3 regions of the Lysinibacillus sp. F12 genome follow, and region 1 is predicted to be linked to each of the others. Evidence: predicted binding sites of a transcription regulator. Region 1 holds the regulator's gene; each other region holds the start of a gene.

Region 1 (2,281 bases):
CTGTTGCTGATTTTTGTAATAAATGCAATACTGCCATCCTGGCATTTCCACGGCCTAAACGAGTTTCATCTTGTACAAAAAGAGCTTTTACTTCCTTCTCTTTTATAAAATCAAGCATTTCAAGTAAGCCTTCGCGTTCAACATCATAACCGCTATGCTTATCTTTAAAAACACCCTTTACTTCATAGCCTTGCTCTTTAGCACAGCGCACTAATTCTTCTTGTTGGCGCTCTAACGAGGAGCTTTGCGTTTCTTTTTCAGTACTTACCCGGCAATAGACAACAGCCGTCATTTGATTATTTTTCATTGTTCGTTTCTCGCAATTTCAATGGTTTTGATGGGACTGGCTTGATCACTCAAAACTGGAATGACTAGAGATTTACCCGCCACGATTTTAATATCTGCTAACTCATTTTCTGATTTGACAAGTTTAATCCAATCTTCTTTACTCATTTTACCACGGTATTGTTCGGCTAACGACCACAAGCTATCCCCATGTTCAATTTGAATTTCAGCGTAATTAACATCCCCCGGATCAGTGATGTAAAGGTAACTTGCGAAGAGTAAACAAGCACCTAATAATATAGTGATATGTGTATTTTTCTTTAACCATTTCATCATTATAACCTCTTTTCTAGAATGTTTGTTCGGAATATATGTTCTCATAATAAAGCGAACAAACGTTTTTGTCAAACACTTTTCGAACCTATGTTTGCATACGTGTTCGCATTCTGTTATACTATCAAATAAGAAGAATGATATTAGAAAAAAGAGGTGAGCAATCATGAAAAAAGTATCGAAAAGACAAGAGGACATTTTAGCGTTCATTAAAGACGAGGTACGAGCTAAAGGGTATCCGCCATCAGTCCGTGAAATCGGGGAAGCTGTTGGACTTGCTTCAAGTTCAACTGTTCATGGTCATTTGGCTCGATTAGAACAAAAGGGTTTTATTCGTCGAGATCCAACAAAACCACGTGCTATTGAAATTCTTGAACCTGAAGAATCCATCCAAAAGCAACACGTCATCCATGTACCACTTGTAGGGAAGGTTACAGCAGGTTCTCCTATTACAGCTATCGAAAATATTGAAGAGTATTTCCCACTGCCTGATACATATGGCACGAGTGAGGATCAGTTATTCATGCTAGAAATTATGGGTGAATCGATGATTGAAGCAGGAATTTTAGATGGTGATTTAGTGATTGTGAAGCAAAAATCAACGGCTAATAATGGAGACATTGTTGTAGCCATGACAGCTGAAGATGAAGCTACTGTAAAACGATTCTTTAAGGAAAAAAACCATTTCCGTTTACAGCCTGAAAATTCATCAATGGAACCGATTATCGTCGATCAAGTATCCATTTTGGGACAAGTTGTTGGTCTGTATCGCCGTGTACATTAATTAAATGAGGGTTTGAGGATTGTGTTCCTTCACTGAGCATAAATCCTCTTTTTTACGCAAAAAAAGAATCCATAAACTATTGGATTCTTTTGACAACGGCCTTTTAAGCCTCTTTTTTAAATTTTATGCTCGCTTCAATAAACGCTGCAAATAGCTTTTGTGCATGCGGATCTCCTGCTATAGCTAATTCCTCTGGGTGCCACTGGACAGCCAAGCAGAATGGTAATTCCTCATGTACCACTGCTTCAATAATGCCATCACTTGATTTCGCTGCAACTTTTAAATTCTCCGCTAGTACATTCACTGATTGATGATGAAAAGAATTGACGGCAATTTTCTCTTGTTCCAGAATAGTGGCTAATAAATTCTCCGCAATAATTTGTACATAATGCGTTGCTACTGATCTACCGGCCTGTTGCATATGTTTAATAAGCTTTGTACTATAATGGTCACTATCAATGTCCTGATATAACGTCCCGCCTAATGCAACATTTAATATTTGGATACCCCGACAAATACCGAAAATAGGCATTTTTCGTAAAAATGCAGCCTCAATTAATGCTAATTCTACGGCATCTCTAGCTGGATGAATTTTACCTAACTTTGGTGAAGGGTCCACTCCAAATAAAAAAGGATGTACATCATAGCCTCCCGATAGCAATAAGCCATCCGTAAGGGCTAAAATTTGTGCAGCATCTTCCTCAACCCCTAACGGAATAATGAGGGGGATACCGCCCGCCTCAATAATACTTTTGCTGTAAGCAGCATTTAAATGAGCTGATAAATCATCTTCTACAAAAGCTGTAATTCCAATAATCGGCTTCACTTGATTCCCCTCCACAAAATTGAAGATTAAATACTTACCAAAAACCTAAGTAC
Region 2 (2,281 bases), on a different contig from region 1:
GGGAATTAATTTAAATTTCTGGTCCTTTATTTTATCTTTAGGTTGCATCTTATTATTTTTTCTGTCCGGTTCCTTAAAAGACTTTTTTGTTACCTATGTCCATCTTCACCCATTGACACTGACATTGTTATTGTCAATCGTATGTTTCTACCTAAGTGTTGTAGGAATGAAAGATGTCAGAAATTTAGCGACCTTGCTGAGAGGTATAGTGACAATGGCTTTAACACTGATTCTAATTGTGAGTGTTTCTTTTATTTTATTTTTTGGTAATTTATAGTGTAAAAGAACTCTGGCTCGCATGATGATTAAACAAGCTCCCTTGACGAACATTTGTTCTATATATACAATAATAAAAAAGGAGGCTTGTTTATGCAAGACACAATTAACATTGAATTAGTACATTTTTCAGAAGACTATGTAGAGCAGTTAAATGAGTTTGAATTGCCAGCAGAACAGCACCGATTTACTGCCTTACCAAAAGAGATTACAATCGAAAAAGTTGGACAGTACCCTATTGTGATTTTAAGTAATACAATACCTGTTGGTTTTTTCGTACTTCATGCCACTGAAAGAGTACAGGAATATTCTAGTAATCCTCAGGCGATGTTACTTACTGCTTTATCTATGGACCATAAACAGCAAGGAAAGGGTTATGCAAAAAAAGCAATGCTGTTACTGGCTGACTTTGTCAAACTTGAATTTAAAGAATTTAACGAAGTAGTGTTAGTGGTAAATCACAAGAACATCGCTGCGCAGAATTTGTATACCAACGTAGGTTTTGAAGATAATGGTGAAAGACGAATGGGACCAATTGGTGAGCAAATAGTGATGCAATTGCACCTATAAGGAGACAGTCACTCATTTGCGATGTTCAAATGAGTGACTTTGTCATCCGCTGGAATCGTACCATTCATACGATGATCTGCACGAATATCATTTACTTGATTTTGCATTAAATACCGTTATTGCCATCCACTTCTATATATGCAGCATAAATATGTTTCAATGCGATATGCTTCGTTGTTGTAATTGTTTCTAGCAGAAGCTCCAACTCGTTCATCCCTTTAATTATGCCACCATATTGTACAAAATTAGCCTCTTCCCAAATAGTTAACATAATATAGTTACGTTGCGATAATGCATGCGTGATGGTTTGCTGTAATTCCTCCAGTTCCCATTCTGCACGTTCCCTTGGCGGTTCTGTCAGTACCTCTTGTTTCCACTTTTTCAAAAGCATTAAATGCTCTGGAAGCATCATCGATGTCCATTTCATGGCTCCTCGATCTTTGATCAAATTGTCTCATCCTTTCTACTATGTTTCGGGGGACGTTTGCGAGAAAACTTCAACATTGAAAGTCATGGCTACTATGCTAAAATTTCCATTCCCCACAAAACAAAACATACGTTCCTTTTAGTATACGCACATACGTTCTTTAATAGCAGTGGTAATTTCATACAATTTCTCTAGCATGTGCTTGCGAGGAGTTCTAGACAAACGCTAGGCATTTGTATAAGTCTATAAACATTTCAATCATAATCTGTGATGATGATGAATATCACAATTTTAGTGAGAAAGGATGTAAGTATTAACACAAATGTCGATTATACATCGCCTTCTGCAGAGTTCACCTTTGATGTCAACAAAAGTACGCTTTTTAAAAAAGATGCACGAAATTACATTAATATTCTTGGTGTTGAGCAATTAAATACGTTAGAAAATACCTCTTTACTGGATATTTTTTTAAGCAAAGATAATGTTATTGAGCCACACTATCACCAAAATGCAGCTGAGCTTGTCTATTGTATTTCTGGTGCAGCAACGGTTTCCCTATTAAATCCCTTTACAAAAAAACTTCAAAACTACCCGATTAAGCCTGGGCAAGTAGCCAATATCCCACAGGGCTGGTGGCATTATGAGATTGCCACAGAAGATAACACCCATTTACTAGCTATTTTTGATGCTCCAACACCAGAGGTTATTTTAGGCTCCGATATATTGAAATTTACACCAGCGAATATAATGGCGCACACCTATTGTTTAGATGAGGAACAATGGAAGAAAACTATTGCACCGATTGTTCCATCTACTTACATTGGACCACCAAAAAGCTGTAATCGTGTAGAATCAGCAACTGATAATTCTTCGTGCACGCAAAAGAAGCCGAAACCATGCCAATACCCTTATCCATATCCATACCATTACCCTTCCCCACATATGTATCCGTATGGCACGTATTATTAAAATGCCCCTTGTATTAAACTTTTATTGTAAAAGATGAAT
Region 3 (2,281 bases), on a different contig from region 1:
ACTTCCATCTCTTGCTTGAACCATTGTAGGGCTTCATTTGTCAGTGCAATTTTCATAGCGAATGCTCCTCTCTTCCTACAGCCATTTTACCTTTGGCTCAGTGCCATTTTTAATACGTGCAATATTGGCACGGTGACGATAAATAATAAAGGTAAATAAAAAGGCTACCAAGATGCTTAATGCAAAGTCACCTGTAACAAAATAATAAACGATTGAATAGATAAGTGCTACTAAAGCGGCTATCATAGATGTTAGGCTGACGATTTTTGTGAGTTTCAATGTCACAAGAAAAGCAATTAGGAGCAAGACAAACAATGGCCATGAGTAGCCTAATAAAACACCTGCAGATGTGGCAACGGCTTTTCCACCACGGAAATTGGCGAAAATCGGAAACATATGACCAATCACTGCAACAAGACCTAGGATTAAGGGATGAATAGAACTGTCTGAGAATATGGGAAGTGCAGCTAGTAAGACAGCGGCAGTCCCTTTTAGAACATCCATCACAGTCACAACAATACCGGCCTTTTTTCCTAATGTTCGAAATGTATTCGTTGCTCCTAGATTACCGCTTCCGTGTTCTCGGATATCGGTATTATAAAAAATTTTACCTATCCATAGCCCTGAAGGTATAGAGCCGATTAGATAAGCACATAAAATAATAAGTCCATTGATCATAGTTGGACTCCTTTCATTCATAGTCCATCACTTGGTACTAATAGTTTGTAACAAGTATTTTACACTTTTTCTTGCTAATCTACAATGTTATGAAGGAGAATTCCTAAGGAGTCTTGAATTCAATACAAAAGAAACTAAATGTAAGTTGGAGATAGGCTTTTAGACATGATTGATGAAGGCACGAAAAAAGTCTTTCTTAAAATTTAGGCAAAATGGCAATTTTGTCAATCGTTCATTCCTTTGGTAGAATAGAAGTCTAACTTTATTCATTTACATGGAATGACGCAGAAACACTATTTTGCAACTAAATAAGCTACGATGCGTCAGGTGTTTACGGATACTAGTGGTTGTCTGTCTTGCTTAAATTCCAATTTTAAGCAACTGTTGAAGATGTTTACTATTGAAATGTTTATTAAAACTGTGAGCAATTTTTAAAAATTTAATTGGACCTGTCGCTAACTATTGACAGGAAATGCTATTATTATTAGGATGAGAACATAAATAGAACATGTGTTTGTTTTTTGGAGGGGAATTTTGTTGACGAATAAACAGTCACCTAGCGTCTATAATGATGACGCTATACAAGTATTAGAAGGATTAGAAGCGGTGCGCAAACGACCAGGCATGTATATCGGTTCGACAGATGGCCGTGGACTTCATCACCTTGTGTATGAAATCGTAGATAATGCGGTGGATGAAGCATTGGCTGGCTTTGGATCTCATATTATTGTCAAGATTCACAAAGACCAGAGTATTAGCGTACGCGATTTCGGCCGTGGAATGCCAACTGGTATGCATAAGATGGGTAAACCTACTCCTGAAATTATTTTTACCGTCCTACACGCAGGTGGTAAGTTTGGACAAGGTGGTTATAAAACAAGTGGCGGTTTGCACGGTGTAGGTTCTTCTGTTGTGAATGCGCTATCAACTTTTTTAGAAGTAACCATCCATCGTGATGGGAAAAAATATCGCCAGCGCTTCGAGCATGGTGGACATCCAGTGACAACACTTGAAGAAATTGGTCAAACAAAACAAACAGGAACGCTTGTTCATTTCCTACCTGATGAAACAATCTTCTCTGTCACAAAATTTAATTATGATACTTTAGCAGAACGTTTACGTGAGTCGGCTTTTTTATTAAAGGGCTTAAAAATTGAATTAATCGATGAGCGCGAGGAAGGCAAAAATGATGTGTTCTTTTATGAGAACGGCATTGAAGCTTTCGTTGCGTATTTGAATGAAGAGAAGGATGTTCTTCATCCTGTGAAATATGTTGAGGGTATTCAAGACGATATTGAAGTAGAGTTTGCCTTCCAATATAATGATGGTTATTCTGAAACGATTTTATCGTTTGTCAATAATGTACGTACACGAGATGGCGGTACACATGAAACCGGTGCAAAAGCAGCCTTGACGCGTGTCTTTAATGAATACGCAAGAAAAATTGGCTTATTAAAGGACAAGGACAAAAACTTAGAAGGAACGGATATTCGAGAGGGCTTAGCGGCTATCGTATCTGTTCGTATTCCAGAGCACTTATTACAATTTGAAGGACAAACAAAGGGCAAGCTTGGTACGAGTGAGGCTCGTTCAGCGGTAGATA

What was found. The regulator LexA, encoded in region 1, represses DNA repair genes until DNA is damaged. The targets are predictions, from matches to a motif close to CGAACATATGTTCG.
Region 2: a site for LexA is predicted at 1,420-1,433, ahead of AC3CH7_RS09435 (YolD-like family protein). Genes of this name have one in related genera too.
Region 3: a site for LexA is predicted at 1,182-1,195, ahead of parE (DNA topoisomerase IV subunit B). Genes of this name have one in related genera too.

What each region holds. Positions count from the first base shown of each region.
Region 1 covers NZ_JBYMLP010000001.1:856,113-858,393, forward strand. The annotation lists gene AC3CH7_RS04425 (YneB family resolvase-like protein) at 1-307, opposite strand, end outside; gene yneA (cell division suppressor protein YneA) at 304-618, opposite strand; gene lexA (transcriptional repressor LexA) at 785-1,402, shown strand; gene AC3CH7_RS04440 (gamma-glutamyl-gamma-aminobutyrate hydrolase family protein) at 1,506-2,228, opposite strand; gene AC3CH7_RS04445 (prepilin peptidase) at 2,263-2,281, opposite strand, start outside.
Region 2 covers NZ_JBYMLP010000002.1:461,214-463,494, forward strand. The annotation lists gene AC3CH7_RS09430 (GNAT family N-acetyltransferase) at 370-846, shown strand; gene AC3CH7_RS09435 (YolD-like family protein) at 953-1,294, opposite strand; gene AC3CH7_RS09440 (cupin domain-containing protein) at 1,544-2,242, shown strand.
Region 3 covers NZ_JBYMLP010000003.1:716,023-718,303, reverse strand. The annotation lists gene AC3CH7_RS17480 (HesB/YadR/YfhF family protein) at 1-56, opposite strand, end outside; gene plsY (glycerol-3-phosphate 1-O-acyltransferase PlsY) at 76-678, opposite strand; gene parE (DNA topoisomerase IV subunit B) at 1,216-2,281, shown strand, end outside.